Regions from separate parts of the Rhodovulum sp. P5 genome, predicted to be linked through region 1. Evidence: riboswitches for the same ligand, from Rfam matches in the RefSeq annotation. Region 1 holds a riboswitch; each other region holds the start of a gene.
What was found. A riboswitch is a leader RNA that binds a small molecule or an ion and turns the genes downstream of it on or off. The one in region 1 is predicted to bind cobalamin.

Region 1 (4,511 bases):
CCGTGTTGACGATGTCGTCATGGCGCAGCCGGGTGATGACATCGGCCACCCCCTCGCCCTCGATCAGGGCCTTGGCATCTTCCAGGATCGCGCGGCCCTGCGCCTGAGACAGTTTCGCGTGCTGCTCGTCCAGGTCGGACAACTGCTTCATCAGGTTGGACCGCGCCCCCAGCCGGATCGAGCCTGACAGGTCCCGCTGCCCCTGCGCCCGGCGCGGGTCGAGCACGTGGTAGAGTTTCACCTGCGCCCCGGTGCGTTTCGCGATCCACGCCACATGGCGGCACACGCTTTCGGAATAGGCCGAGCCGTCGACCAGCGCCATCAGAATACCGGACATTTCCCTTACCCCCTCAGTGCCCCAGCAGGTCTTCCATCGCGCCGGGCTTGTCATGCACGCCCAGCTTGTCGACGATGGTCTCGGATGCCTCGTTCATGCCCCTGATCTCGACCTCGGCGCCCTCGCGCCGGAACTTCAACACCGCCATGTCAAGCGCTGCAACGGACGAGACGTCCCAGATATGGGCGCGGCTGACATCGATGGTCACGCGCTCCAGCGCCTCCTTGAAGTCGAAGGCCTTCATGAACTCTTCGGTCGAGGCGAAGAAAAGCTGGCCCTCGACGACATAGGTGCGTTCGCGCCCGTCCGGCGAAATCTCCGACGTCACGCGGAAAAGCTGCGCGATCTTGGCCGAGAAGAAGATGCCCGAAAGCAGCACACCCACCAGCACCCCGATGGCGAGGTTATGGGTGTAGACCACGAAGAACACCGTCGCCAGCATCACGATGGACGACGACCGGGGATGGTCGCGCAACTGCCGGATCGAGGACCAAGAGAACGTCCCGATCGAAACCATGATCATGATCGCCACCAGCGCGGGCATCGGGATCTGGCCCACCAGATCGCCCAGCACCACGATCAGGAACAACAGCATCGCGCCCGCGGTGAACGTCGAGAGCCGCCCGCGCCCGCCGGATTTCACGTTGATCATCGACTGGCCGATCATCGCGCAACCCGCCATGCCGCCGATGAACCCGGTGCAGGTGTTGGCGATGCCCTGCCCGATGCATTCCTGGTTCCGGTCGCTGGTCGTGTCGGTCAGATCGTCCACGATCGTCTGGGTCATCAGGCTTTCCAGCAGCCCCACCGCCGCGACCCCGATGGAATAGGGCAGGATGATCTGCAGCGTTTCCAGGGTCAGCGGGATGTCGGGGATCAGGAACACCGGCAGCGTGTCGGGCAGCGCGCCCATGTCGCTGACCGTGCGCACATCAAGGCCCAACCCCATGCTGACGATGGTCAGCACGATGATGGTCACAAGCGGCGAGGGCACCGCCGTCGTCAGCAGCGGGAACAGGTAGATGATCGCAAGCCCCGCCGCGACCATCACATAGGTGATCCACGTCACCCCGATCAACTCTGGCACCTGCGCAAGGAAGATCAGGATCGCCAGCGCGTTCACGAAGCCGGTGATGACCGATCGCGAGACGAAGCGCATCAGGTGCCCCAGCTTCGCAAGCCCCGCCCCGATCTGGATCAGCCCTGCCAGCACGGTTGCGGCCAACAGATATTGCAGACCGTGCTCCTTCACCAGCGTGACCATCAGCACGGCCGTTGCCGCCGTCGCGGCCGAGATCATGCCGGGCCGCCCGCCGGTGATCGCCACGATGACCGCGATGGAGAAGGAGGCGTAGAGCCCGACCTTGGGGTCCACGCCCGCGATGATCGAGAACGCGATGGCCTCGGGGATCAGGGCCAGCGCCACGACAAGCCCCGCAAGGATGTCGCCGCGCACATTGCCGAACCACTGGTCGCGATAGGCGTAAAGTGCTTTCATGATCTCCCCGCTGGTGGGGCGCCGCAGCCCCGCTGAGGCGGCTGACGCTCTGGGTTGTCGATGGTCCGGACCACTGGCGCGCAAGGCGGCCGCCCGGTGAAACACCGGACCCGGGCGAGTCGCGCCTTGGATACAGAAGTTGCGCCCGAAGGCAAACCGGCAAAGGCGGCCGTTTCCCGCGCGGCCCCCGCCGGATTGCCCATCGGCGCGGCGCATCCGCCCTTTTCCGATTTACAGACAGGCCCCGGGTTTGATAGCTGCAAGGTGATGGTTTCCCGATACGGACCTGTCCGCCGGGAAAAAGGGAATGCGGTGCGGCGCCCTACGATGCGCCAAATCCGCAACTGCCCCCGCAACTGTGAGCGGAGAGCAGCGCCGATCATGCCACTGCGACAGATCGCGGGAAGGCCGGCGCTTGTGAGGACCCGCAAGTCAGGAGACCTGCCATCGCATCGCAACCCGAACCCGGGGCGGGGCGCCCCGGCAGGAGGCCGCAACGCCATGGACATACCCTCTTCTCCCTTCGCCGCAGCCCTTGGCAGACCGTTCGCCGATCTTGCGGCGCTCTTCGACAAGGGCGGCCCCGCGATCTGGGCCATAGCCGCGCTTTCGGTCGTGACTGTCGCGCTGGTCCTGTGGAAGACGTGGCGCTTGCTGTCATCGGGGGCGTTTTCGGGCGGGCGGCGCACGGCGCAGGCGGCCGCACTCTGGCAACAGGGGAACCATGACGCGGCGCTGGCGCTGGTCGAGGGGCGCCGGTCGCTTCGGGCGCGGATGGCCAGGGCCGCGATGCGGGCCCTGCGCGATCCCGGCCTGAGCATCGAGGCCGCCGAGGCCGAAACCGGCCGCGTGGCCCGCGCACTGCTGAGCGAGGCGCGCACCGGTCTGCGGTCGCTGGAACTGATCGCCACGGTCGCCCCCCTGCTGGGGCTTCTGGGCACCGTGATGGGCATGATCGGTGCGTTTCAGGCGCTGGAGGCCACGGGCAACCGCGCCGATGCCGCGGTACTGGCCGGCGGCATATGGGAGGCGCTTCTGACCACCGCGGCGGGCATGGCCGTGGCCATCGTCGCCTCTGTCGCGCTGGTGTGGTTCGAAAGCATCGCCGAACGGCTGCGCCATGACATGGAAGACGCCGCAACGGTGATCTTCCTGCGGGCAAGGCCGCGCGCCGCGCTCGTGCCGGGCAGACGGCCCGACGCCGCGGCATGAGTTTCTCCTTCGGGGCGCCCCCGCGCCCGCGCCGGCCCAATCTGACGCCGATGATCGACGTGGTGTTCCTGCTGCTGGTGTTTTTCATGCTCGCCTCCCGCTTCGGTTCGGACATGGTTGTGCCGCTGACCCTTGCCGGGACGGGCGGCACCTATGCCGGCCCACCCCGGCTGGTCGATATCCACCCCGATGCGCTGTCCCTGAACGGCGTGGCCGTGGATGGGGCGAATATCGCGGGGCGGCTGGCGCCACTGATGTCCTCCGACGCCGACATGGTCGTCCTCCGGGCACGCGACGGGGCCGATCTGCAGCGGGTCATCGCGGTGATGGAACGGCTGGAGGCCGCCGGGTTCAGCCGCCTGGTGCTTGTGGAATAGGCCCATGCTGATCCCTGCCCCCCCGCGCCCGCCCCGCCGCGAGATGGTCCTGCCGATGATCAACGTGGTGTTCCTGCTGTTGGTCTTTTTCATGCTGGCGGCGCGTGTTGCCCCGCCGGACCCGTTGCCGGTGACCCTGCCGGAGGCTGCTGCCGGCGATCCGGCCGACGGCCCGCTTGTCCTTCACCTCGGTGCGAACGGACAACTCGCCTTTCGCGATGCGATGGGGGAAGACGCCGCCCTGACCGCCCTTCGCGTCGCGCTGGGCGATGCCGAACGCGATGGCCCGATGCCCAAGGTGCTGCTGCGCGCAGACCGCGCGGTGCCCGGGGCGAGGGTCGCGGCACTGCTCCCGCAACTCGCCGCGCTGGGGCTGCGCGACGTGTCGCTGGTGACGTCGCGGCCATGACACGCTGGCTGGAAGCGCCGGTCTTTCTTGGCCTGGCCGTCCTGCTGCACCTCGCCGCGGTCGGCCTTCGCCCCGGCAACGGCGGGTCGGCCGGGGGTGGCGACGGGGGATGGCCCACGCCTCGATCGAGGCCGCACCGGCCGAGTTGGCGGCCCTTGTCGACGCGTGGGAAGACCCGCCCGAGGCGGTCCAGACGCTCGCCGCACCGAACGCGCCCCTTGCGCTGCCTCACCTTCCGGACAGAGCGGACGCGTTTGTCGAAGCGTCCCCGCCGCTGGCCGCCCTTCCCGCGCCAAGCGCCCTGCCCTCCATCGCGGCGCCGGACACATCCCCCACCCCGGCCGTGCCAGCCCCTGCCAAGCCCCTGCCGCAGCCGCAAGCCGAACCGGCCGACGCCCCGCCCATCGCCGCCCCCGTCCGCAGGCGCGGCCACACGCCGCCCCCGCGACCAAGGCACCAACAGCCGCGCCTGCGGCGGCACCGCAACGGGCCGCGGGAACCGGGGGCAAGGGGCATGCCGGGCGCGCCGCGTCCCCGGCCGCATCGACGCTGTCAGAGGCCCGCGCCCACAGCCTGATCGCGAAATGGGGGGCCGGGATCAGGGCCCGTGTCGAACGGCGCAAGCGATACCCGCGCGCAGCGGGCCGTGCCGCGGGCACCGTGACCATCGCCCTGACC
Region 2 (4,511 bases), on a different replicon from region 1:
CGGCCGCTGGTATAGTTGATAAGCGTTCCAAAGGGCACATAGCCGTCATCGTCGGCATGGGGGCTGCCCGGGTTGCTGAAGCGGCACTGCCACTTCACGAACACCGCCGGATGCCCGCCGATGGCCCTCTCCCGCGCATTTCGTGTGTCGCCCTCCCCATCATAAAGCAGGAAGGTCCGGTAGAACGGACGCCTCGCCCCCGACTGCTGGATATAGCCCTTGAACGAGGTCCGCGTTTCCGCCGTCAGATAGGCCCCGCCCGCGGTCAGCTTGGACCCTTCCGCATTACTGAAATGCCGGGCGCATTGCCGCCCGTTCGAAAAATCCGCCCGCTGCAGTTTGCGCCCGTTTCCATAGCCCGACGACACCGCCCGGAACGATTTGGACCCTTCACAGATGATGTAGAACCGCCGCCCCACCGCGCCATCGCGCGCCGCGCTCGGGCGCGTTGCATCCATGGCAAGATAACAGGGATTGGTGACCGCGCCGTCGCTTCGTTTCTGCTGATAAAGCGCGCGGGCCCGATGTAGCACGACCGGGGCGATCTGCCCTTCGCCCGTCCCCACATGGGCCCGCAGCCAGGTCGGAATATCGACGGCTTGCGCACGCCCTGCGGTTGGCAGCGACACGGACAAGGCAGCACCCAGCAGCGCAGCCGCGACAAGACGTAAGGGAATAAAAGACACTGAGAGCTTCTCCGGCCAGACCATCCACGGCACAACCATAGCACAGCTTGACGATCTGATCCCGGCGGGTGTTCCATATGGCGAGATTGACGATCAGGCGGAGACCTAAGGCGGGGTAATCCCCTCGCGGGGCTTTCAACCCGTGACGGCCTTCACGATCAACAGACGGCCATCAGGACGTCGGCAAAGTCTTCATTAACCAAAGCCAGGCACCGGCGTCGGGCAAACGCCCTTTTCCCCTCATCGCATGTGGGCAGGAAGACCAGCGTTGCACCTGTCAGAATTCCACGCCCGGCTGACCCTTGATGCCGGCACGGAAGGGGTGCTTGACCAACGTCATTTCGGTCACCAGATCGGCGGCCTCGATCAACGGATCAGGCGCATTGCGCCCGGTCAGTACCACATGGGTCAGGGGCGGCTTCTCGGCCGTGAGAAAGGTCAGCACATCCGCCACATCGAGATAGCCATAGCGAAGCGCGATGTTGATTTCATCCAGCAGGACCATGCGGATCGCCGGGTCGCGGATCAGGTCCCGCGCCTTGCGCCAGCCGTTTTCCGCCGCGGCGATGTCGCGGGCCTTGTCCTGCGTTTCCCAGGTAAAGCCCTCGCCCATGGCGTGGAACTGGCACAGATCGCCGAAATTTTCCGTCAGCAGACGCCGCTCGCCGGTATCCCATTTGCCTTTCACGAACTGGACCACGGCACAGGGCATGCCATGGGCAATTGACCGCAGGATCATCCCGAAACCGGCAGACGATTTACCCTTCCCGGCCCCGGTATGGACAAGGATCAACCCCTTCTCGGCAATCTTGTCCTCAAGCGCGCGGTCCTTCGCCGCCTTGCGCTTGGCCATCTTGGCGGCGTGGCGGGCGGTTTCGTCCGTAGTCGGCGTCTCTGGCATGATCGCTCCCTTGTTTTTGGCGGCGCTCACCATACGGCGCGCGATTGCCGCGTCAAACGCACGCCATAAGGGAGCGGCAAGCCCGATGCGCGCTTTTGACGATTGACAGACGCCCGGTCGGTCTGGGATGACGAGCGTGTGATCGGTGTTCCAACCCCACTTGGGGGCGGAACTGAAAAGGGAACGCGGTGCGCCCGATTGGGCAAATCCGCGGCTGCCCCCGCAACTGTAAGCGGCGAGCAAGGCTGATGATGCCACTGGGGCCGACGCCCCGGGAAGGCCAGCCAAGCCCAGACCCGCGAGCCAGGAGACCTGCCGTTCGCCCGCGCCCCAGTTGCGCGGCTTCCACCGGACGCCGGGGTGCGCGTCTGGCCCGGATCGGCCGGTCTGGCCTGTTCGTGCCTCTCCCCGTTCGTCCTTTCCGACCGTGGCCCACGGGCCGCCACTGCTGAAAGGAACCGACAGATGATCTTTCACGGCAACATGCTGAGTGCCGCGCTGGCGCTGACGCTCGCGCCCGTCGCGGGCAATGCCCATTTCCAGTTGAGCTATACCGAACAGACGATGATCGAGCGTCCCGGCGATGTCCCGGTCAAGCTGATCTTCTGGCACCCGTTCGAGAACGGCCATGTCATGGATATGGGCGAACCGCTGGAATTCTACATGGTTCACCGGGGTGAAAAGACCGACCTGAAAGACAGCCTGACCCGGACGGTGTTCAAGGGCATGGGGAATGAGGGGGTGGCCTGGGACGCGATGGTGCCGGTAAAACGTTCCGGCGACTATGTTCTGGTGACGGTCCCCGCCCCCTATTACGAAGGGTCGGAGGATATCTATATCCAGCAGATCACCAAGGCCTATCTGAACCGAAACCAGATGCCCACCGACTGGTCCGACCCGCAGGGTCTGAAGACCGAGATCGTGCCCAAGGTGAAGCCCTATAACGTCATGGTCGGTTCCACCTTTACGGGCCGCGTGCTGTCGGACGGCCAGCCCGTTGCTGGCGCCGAGATCGAGATCGAATACATGGCCGCCGAACCCGACATGGCGACGAACAGCCCGAAGCCGCCAAAGGCCGGGCCGATGCCCGGCGGCGCGGTGATCGCGATTTCCGATGACAACGGCTATTTCACCTTCGGCGTTCCCAAGGCGGGCTATTGGGGGTTTGCCGCGCTCGGCGTGGGACCCGACACCGAATACGACGGCAAGGAGCTTTCCCAGGACGCGGTGATCTGGATCCGCGCCTACGACGTCGAATAGGACGCGCGCACATGCATATCGTGGATGGGGCGCTCGCCAATGAGGTCGTGATCGGCGGGGCCGTCCTGGCTGCCGGCGGCATCGCGCTTGGGCTGCGGCAGTTGCCGCTGGAACGGATTCCGGCGGCGGGGATCTTGTCCGCCAGCTTTTTCGTGGCCTCGCTGATCCATGTGCCGATCGGCCCGTCCTCGGTGCATCTGATCCTGAACGGTCTGGCCGGGATTGTTCTTGGCTGGGCCGCCTTTCCCGCGCTCTTCGTGGGGCTGCTCTTGCAGGCCGTGTTCTTCGGCTTTGGCGGGCTGACGGTTCTGGGGGTGAACACGTTCAACATCGCGATGCCCGCGGTGATCGTTCATGTCCTGTGTCGCCGGGGCATCCTGCGGTGCGGGCCTGCCACCGCTGCGCTTTGGGCCGGGATCGGGGGGGCTTTGGCGATTGCGCTGACCACCGGCTGCGTGGCGCTGGCGCTGATGCTCTCGGGCGATGCGTTCATTCCGGCGACCAAGCTCGTGTTCCTCGCCCATCTCCCCGTGATGGGGATCGAGGGGCTTTTGACCGCGGCGGCGGTGTCGCTTGCCGTGCGGGTCAAACCCGAACTTTTCACCACGCTGAAAGGGGCCCCCGCATGATCCGCGCCGCTTTTCTGGGGCTCTCGCTCATCCTGGCTCCGCTTCCTGCGCTGGCCCACAAGGTCGTGGCCTCCGTCTTCCCGTCGGGTCAGGTGATCGAGGGCGAGGTCGGTTTCTCCAATGGCGACATGGCCGTTGACACGGTTGTGGAGGTGATCGGCGAGGATGGCACCAAGCTGGGCGAGGTCGTCACCGACGGCGACGGGTTCTTCACCTGGCGACCCACCGGGCCGGGGCCGCTGCTGTTCCGGGCCGATCTGGGGGCGGGTCATGTGGCCGAAGTCGTGATGCCGGCCGAGGAGGTGGCGCAGGTGTTGGGACAGGCCTTGGCAGCGGTCACCAATCCCGGCCCGCCAGCGGGGGCAAGCCTGGTCGACGACAGCATCGCGCCGACGGCCGAGGCGCCCGGCACGACCGCAGCCCCCCAGTCCGGTCTCAGCGATACCGACAAAGCCGCCATCGCCGCCATCGTTCGGGATGAGATGCGCCCGCTCCGCCGCGAGATCGCCGCCTATAAGGAGCATCACGATCTGCAGACCATCCTTGGCGGGATCGGGTATATCTTCGGCCTGTTCGGTTTGGGGTTCTACCTTGCCGCGCAGCGCCGGATCGCGGGCAAAGGCTGATGGGCCATATCCTGGCATCCGAGCGCAAAACGCTTCCCGGCGGCAGACGGGGCGATCCGGGCGGTGTGCTGTCCGGCATCGACCCGCGGGCGCGGATCCTTGGGGCCTGTGCCTTTGCCGTCATAACCGTCGGCTGCGGCTGGCTGCCCGTTCTGCTGGCGGCCTGTGCGATGGCCGGCGCACTGATGATGCTGTCACGCCTGCCCGTGCGGCCCACCCTTCGGCGGATGGCGGCAATGGACGGGGTCATCCTGTTCGTCCTCGTGATGCTTCCCTTCACCGTGCCAGGGGATCCGATCCTGACGCTATGGGGGCTGTCTGCCAGTTGGCAGGGCCTGACCCTGGCGGTCGAGATCCTGCTGACCGCCAATGCCGTGGTTCTGGCGCTGATGGCACTGGTCGGCACGAT
Region 3 (4,511 bases), 210 kb from region 1:
TGCGCCTGTGCCAATCGCATCTGCGTGGCCCGGGCATCGGGCGTGTCATACAGCCGGAAAAGCGCCGTCCCCCCGACAAGTGTCCATCCGGCCCGCGCCGCAAGGGCATCCGCCCGTGCCGCGTCCTCGCCCAGCCGCGCGATGCTGTCCGCCCGCCATGCATCATCGGCCAGCGCCTGCCCCCCGATATCCAACGCCGGGCCAGAGACCGCCCAGGGGCCTGCCTGTTGGGCCATCCGTCCAAGATGCTGATCTGCCCCCAGCGCAAATCCCAACCGCAGTCCGGCCAGCCCGTAGAACTTTCCGAACGACCGCAGCACGACGACATTGTCCGGGCAGGGGCCTGTCAGGACCGACAGGCCGGGATGCGGATCGGCAAAGCTTTCGTCGATCACCAGCAGCCCGACCTTTGCCGCAAGGTCGCGCAACGTGTCAGGGGCGGTCTGCCGCCCGTCTGGATTGTTGGGGTTGACCAGAATGCCCAACCCCGCCCCCGCCAGGTCACCGACCGTGCCGACCTGCACGATGTCGGCGCCGGCCGCGGTCAGGGCGGCGGCATATTCATTGTAGGTCGGTCCCATGATGCGCACGGGCCCCGCCGCCCGAAGGCAGGGCAATAGCTGGATCGCGGCCTGCGCCCCGGCCAAGGGCAAGATCGGCCAGTCGGTGCCATAGGCCCCGCGCGCCGCGACGATCAGGCGGTCGGTGTCCGCCCGGCCGGGAAGGGTGCGCCATGCCGCGGGCGCTGGGGCGGAAAACGGATAGGGCACGCGATTGATCCCGGTCGACAGGTCGATCCAGTCCTCCGGCGTGCCGCCATGTCGTGCGCATGCGGCGGTCAGGTCGCCGCCATGGTCCCTGTGTTTTGTCATGGGGGTGTCTTTGCCGGTTCAGGCCGCAAAGGCAAGCAGCGCAAGGCCAGCGGCCAGCATCCCCATCGCCCGCAGGTACAGCGACAGGCCGCGGTTCAAATCCCGCGCGTCCGGATCCGGTGCGCCCGCGTTCAGCCAAGGCTCCTCGCTCACCCGGTCGCAATAGCTGCGCGGGCCGGAGAGCCGCACCCCCAGTGCCCCGGCCATCGCGGCCTCGGGCCAGCCCGCATTGGGGGACCGGTGGGCGCGGGCATCGCGGCGCATCACGGCGACGGCGTGCAAGGGGCGCCCCGACACCGCGCAGAACAAGAACCCCGTCAGCCGCGCCGGGATCAGGTTGGCCACGTCATCCAGCCGTGCGGCCACGCGCCCGAAGTGCAGGTGGCGGTCATTGCGGTGCCCGATCATGCTGTCCAGCGTGTTGATCGCCTTGTAGCCCGCAATCCCGGGCAGTCCGAACACCACCCCCCAGAACACCGGCGCCACCACCCCGTCAGAGGCATTTTCGGCAAGGCTTTCCAGCGCGGCACGGGCCAGCCCGGCATCGTCCAACTGCGCCGGGTCGCGCCCGACGATCATCGACACCGCGCGCCGCGCGCCGGGCAGATCGCCCGCGGCCAAAGGTGCGGCGACCCATGCCACGTGATCGCGCAGGCTGCGTGTCGCAACCAGCGGCGCGGCCAGCAGTCCGGTCAGAACCATGCCAAGCACCCCCCCGGGCAGCAGCGCCGATATGGCAAGGGCCGGCAGTACCGCTGCGGCAACCGTCAGCGCCACGGTCACCGCCCCGCGCCGCCGCCGGGTGTCATCGTCCAGATCGGGCCGGTTCCAGCGCCGCTCCAGCCTGTCGATCAGGGCGCCGATCCATGTCACAGGATGCCCGATCCGTCGGTAAAGCGTATTGGGCCAACCGAAGGCGCCCTCGACCGCCATCGCGATAATCATCGCGGCTGCACTCATCCCCGCCCCCCTGTCCGGAACCGGATCACATGGCCAAGCCCCGCCTGTCGTAATGCCTCACCGGCTGCCGGCGGCGCGGTGCCGGGCGCGAACAACAGGCCGAGCGCTGTGCCCGTATGGGCCGCGACGATCCCAAGCGCGCCATGTTTGCGACCGACCGACCAAACCGGTGCCGGGTCCGGCCCGCCGCGCAGCGCATGGTTGCGGCGTGCGCTTTCGGTTGCCAACTCCGCCAGCACTGTGCGGGGGGGCGCCTTGGCCCAAGCCGCCACCAGATCCTCGATATCGGCAAAGCGCAAATCGGCGGGGTTGGTCCGCGTGCCCTGCCCGGCGAATCCGCCCACCACGTCAAAGGCCGGCAGGGGCGGCAAGTGTGCGATGATGCGGGCCTGCCGCGGTGCCCAGAGAAGACGCTCGGCTGTGTCATGCATCAGCGGATCGCTGGCGCCTTCCACCGCATGGCAAATGGCGGCTTCGGACGCCGGCGGGCGGGGGGCGTCGTCCAGGCATCGCAACGCCGCCAGCAGCGCGGCGGTGGATGCGCCCGCCCCGCCCCCCGGCGGCATCCGGGCCGCAATGCGCCAACGGCCGGAGGTCGAGCGCCGCCCCGTCAGCGCGAACAGCTCTGCCATCTGGCCCCGGCTCAGCACCCGCGCCGCCCCTTGCCACATGCCGAACCCCGTCCCGGGGTGCCATGTCGCGCGGACGCTCAGGGCCGGGCAGGGCAGCGTGATCAGGGCCACCGGCCCCTCTGCCCCCAGACGCCCCTGCAGCAGTTCGCCGAAATGGCCGGCGACGGTGGCGCGGCGGGGCTGGCGGATGGGGAACGGACGGACAGGCAGGGGGCGCATCGGGTTTCCAACTGTGGATCGTGCCGTGGGAATGGCATTCTCCCCCGTCCGATGCAACGGCCCGCCCTTGACAGACCGCATCACGATGCGATCTCTGGCGCAGCGGTCCGGTGCTTCCGACGGAAGTGAAAAGGGAAGCCGGTGCAATACCGGCGCTGCCCCCGCAACTGTAAGCGGCGAGCCTTTGCCCAGATGCCACCGGTTCCGTCCGGGAAGGCGGGCAAACAGGCCGAGACCCGCGAAGCCAGGAAACCTGCCGGATCGACGACGACCCAACCCCGGGCGGCGGGCCCGGCGGCAAGGCGGTATGCGGGCCCCGGGCACGCGCCCCTGCCGTCTGTCTTGCGCCCACTGACCCGCCCCATGTCGGGGCCAAGACCGCGAGGACCCGCAAGATGCAACCCAAGGACCTGACGGCCAGCGACGCCTTCAAGGGGTTCACCAATACCAACTGCCCGTTCATGCCCTGCCATCAGGGCGTGAAGCGGGAGTTCAACTGCCTGTTCTGCTATTGCCCGCTGATCGCCTATGAATGCCCCGGCCCTTACGAGGTGTATACCGACGCCAACGGGCTGACGCGGAAGGACTGTTCGGCCTGCACGCTGCCCCATGACGGCATCCTGCAATCGTGGAACTTCATCCAGCGCTGGCTGGAATATCCGCAGGTCTGGAACGGCAAGCCGCAGACCGAGCCGCCCACCCGCCGTCCGCGGCCCCCGGGCAAGGAAGACGACGGGCAGGAGGATTGAGCCCCGCCGCTTGGTTCTTCGCGCCCCGGTCCCCGATCCGGGGCGTCTCCCGGTTTGGTCGGACTTTGCGGCAGGGGCCGAAAGGTCGATCCGAAGGGTAACGCGGCGCGCGCGCGCTGCGTGCCTATCGTGCTATTGCAAGCAGGGCGTCGAGGTGCAGATCGGCCTCGATCTCGTCGGCAAAGGCGTCAAGCGCCCGGGTCAGCCGCGCAGCGTGGCTTGCCTGCGCCGCCTCAACCCCGATCCCGGACAGCCAGTGCCGCCGGAAGCTGTCCGACGCAAAGAGCCCGTGCACATAGCTGCCCATGACCGCGCCATCGTCCGAGATCGCGCCTTCGGGCGTCCCGCCCGGCCGCAGCCACGGGCGGGCAAGGGCAGGGCCCCGGCTGCGGCCCATATGCATCTCATAGCCGGTGATCCGTGTGCCGCTGAGGCTGTCATCGGCATCGACCTCCACCAGCCGCTTGTCGTCCGTGATCTCGGTTTCGAGGTCGAGCAGGCCCAGCCCCGGCGTGTCCCCGGCCGGTCCCTCGATCCCGTCCGGGTCGCAGACCCGGTGCCCCAGCATCTGGAACCCCGCACACAGGCCCACCACGCGACCGCCGCGCCGCAGATGGGCGCGAATGTCGATATCCCACCCTTCGGCCTGCACGGCCCCAAGCGCGGCCCGCGTGGTCTTGGAGCCGAGCAGGAGGACAACCCGCGCCTCCGCCGGGATCGGCTGGCCCGGTCGGACCCACTGTACCGACACGCCCGGTTCCGCCGCCAGCGGGTCGAGATCGTCGAAATTGGCGATCCGCGGCAGTTCGGGCACGGCGATGACGCAGGCGCCCGGTTCGCCCATGGTGCGGCCAAGGCCCAGCGAATCCTCCTCCGGCAAGCGGCGCGCGGCGTCCGACCAGCGGACGAGCCCCAGAACGGGCCAGCCGGTTTCGGCCCGGATATCGTCGGCCGCGGGAGCGAAGACGCTCGGGTCGCCGCGGAACTTGTTGACGATGACGCCGGCCACTCGTGCGCGCTCGGCATCGGTCCACAGCCGGTGATGGCCGATCGCCGCCGCGGTGACGCCGCCGCGAGAG

Region 2: linked by a shared signal. The riboswitch ahead of RGUI_RS19730 (DUF4198 domain-containing protein) and the one ahead of RGUI_RS07655 (MotA/TolQ/ExbB proton channel family protein) in region 1 are both predicted to bind cobalamin.
Region 3: linked by a shared signal. The riboswitch ahead of RGUI_RS06600 (cysteine-rich small domain-containing protein) and the one ahead of RGUI_RS07655 (MotA/TolQ/ExbB proton channel family protein) in region 1 are both predicted to bind cobalamin.

What each region holds. Positions count from the first base shown of each region.
Region 1 is NZ_CP015039.1:1,561,046-1,565,556, forward strand. Features, by position in the region: gene RGUI_RS07645 (universal stress protein) at 1-337, opposite strand, end outside; gene RGUI_RS07650 (SulP family inorganic anion transporter) at 351-1,835, opposite strand; cobalamin riboswitch at 2,087-2,299, shown strand; gene RGUI_RS07655 (MotA/TolQ/ExbB proton channel family protein) at 2,337-3,047, shown strand; gene RGUI_RS07660 (biopolymer transporter ExbD) at 3,044-3,424, shown strand; gene RGUI_RS07665 (biopolymer transporter ExbD) at 3,429-3,833, shown strand; gene RGUI_RS07670 (TonB family protein) at 3,999-4,511, shown strand, end outside.
Region 2 is NZ_CP015040.1:7,844-12,354, forward strand. Features, by position in the region: gene RGUI_RS19720 (hypothetical protein) at 1-710, opposite strand, end outside; gene cobO (cob(I)yrinic acid a,c-diamide adenosyltransferase) at 964-1,587, opposite strand; cobalamin riboswitch at 1,714-1,922, shown strand; gene RGUI_RS19730 (DUF4198 domain-containing protein) at 2,053-2,847, shown strand; gene cbiM (cobalt transporter CbiM) at 2,859-3,476, shown strand; gene RGUI_RS19740 (cobalt ABC transporter permease) at 3,473-4,102, shown strand; gene cbiQ (cobalt ECF transporter T component CbiQ) at 4,102-4,511, shown strand, end outside.
Region 3 is NZ_CP015039.1:1,348,751-1,353,261, reverse strand. Features, by position in the region: gene cobD (threonine-phosphate decarboxylase CobD) at 1-872, opposite strand, end outside; gene cbiB (adenosylcobinamide-phosphate synthase CbiB) at 891-1,832, opposite strand; gene RGUI_RS06605 (hypothetical protein) at 1,829-2,683, opposite strand; cobalamin riboswitch at 2,775-2,959, shown strand; gene RGUI_RS06600 (cysteine-rich small domain-containing protein) at 3,079-3,432, shown strand; gene RGUI_RS06595 (cobyric acid synthase) at 3,557-4,511, opposite strand, start outside.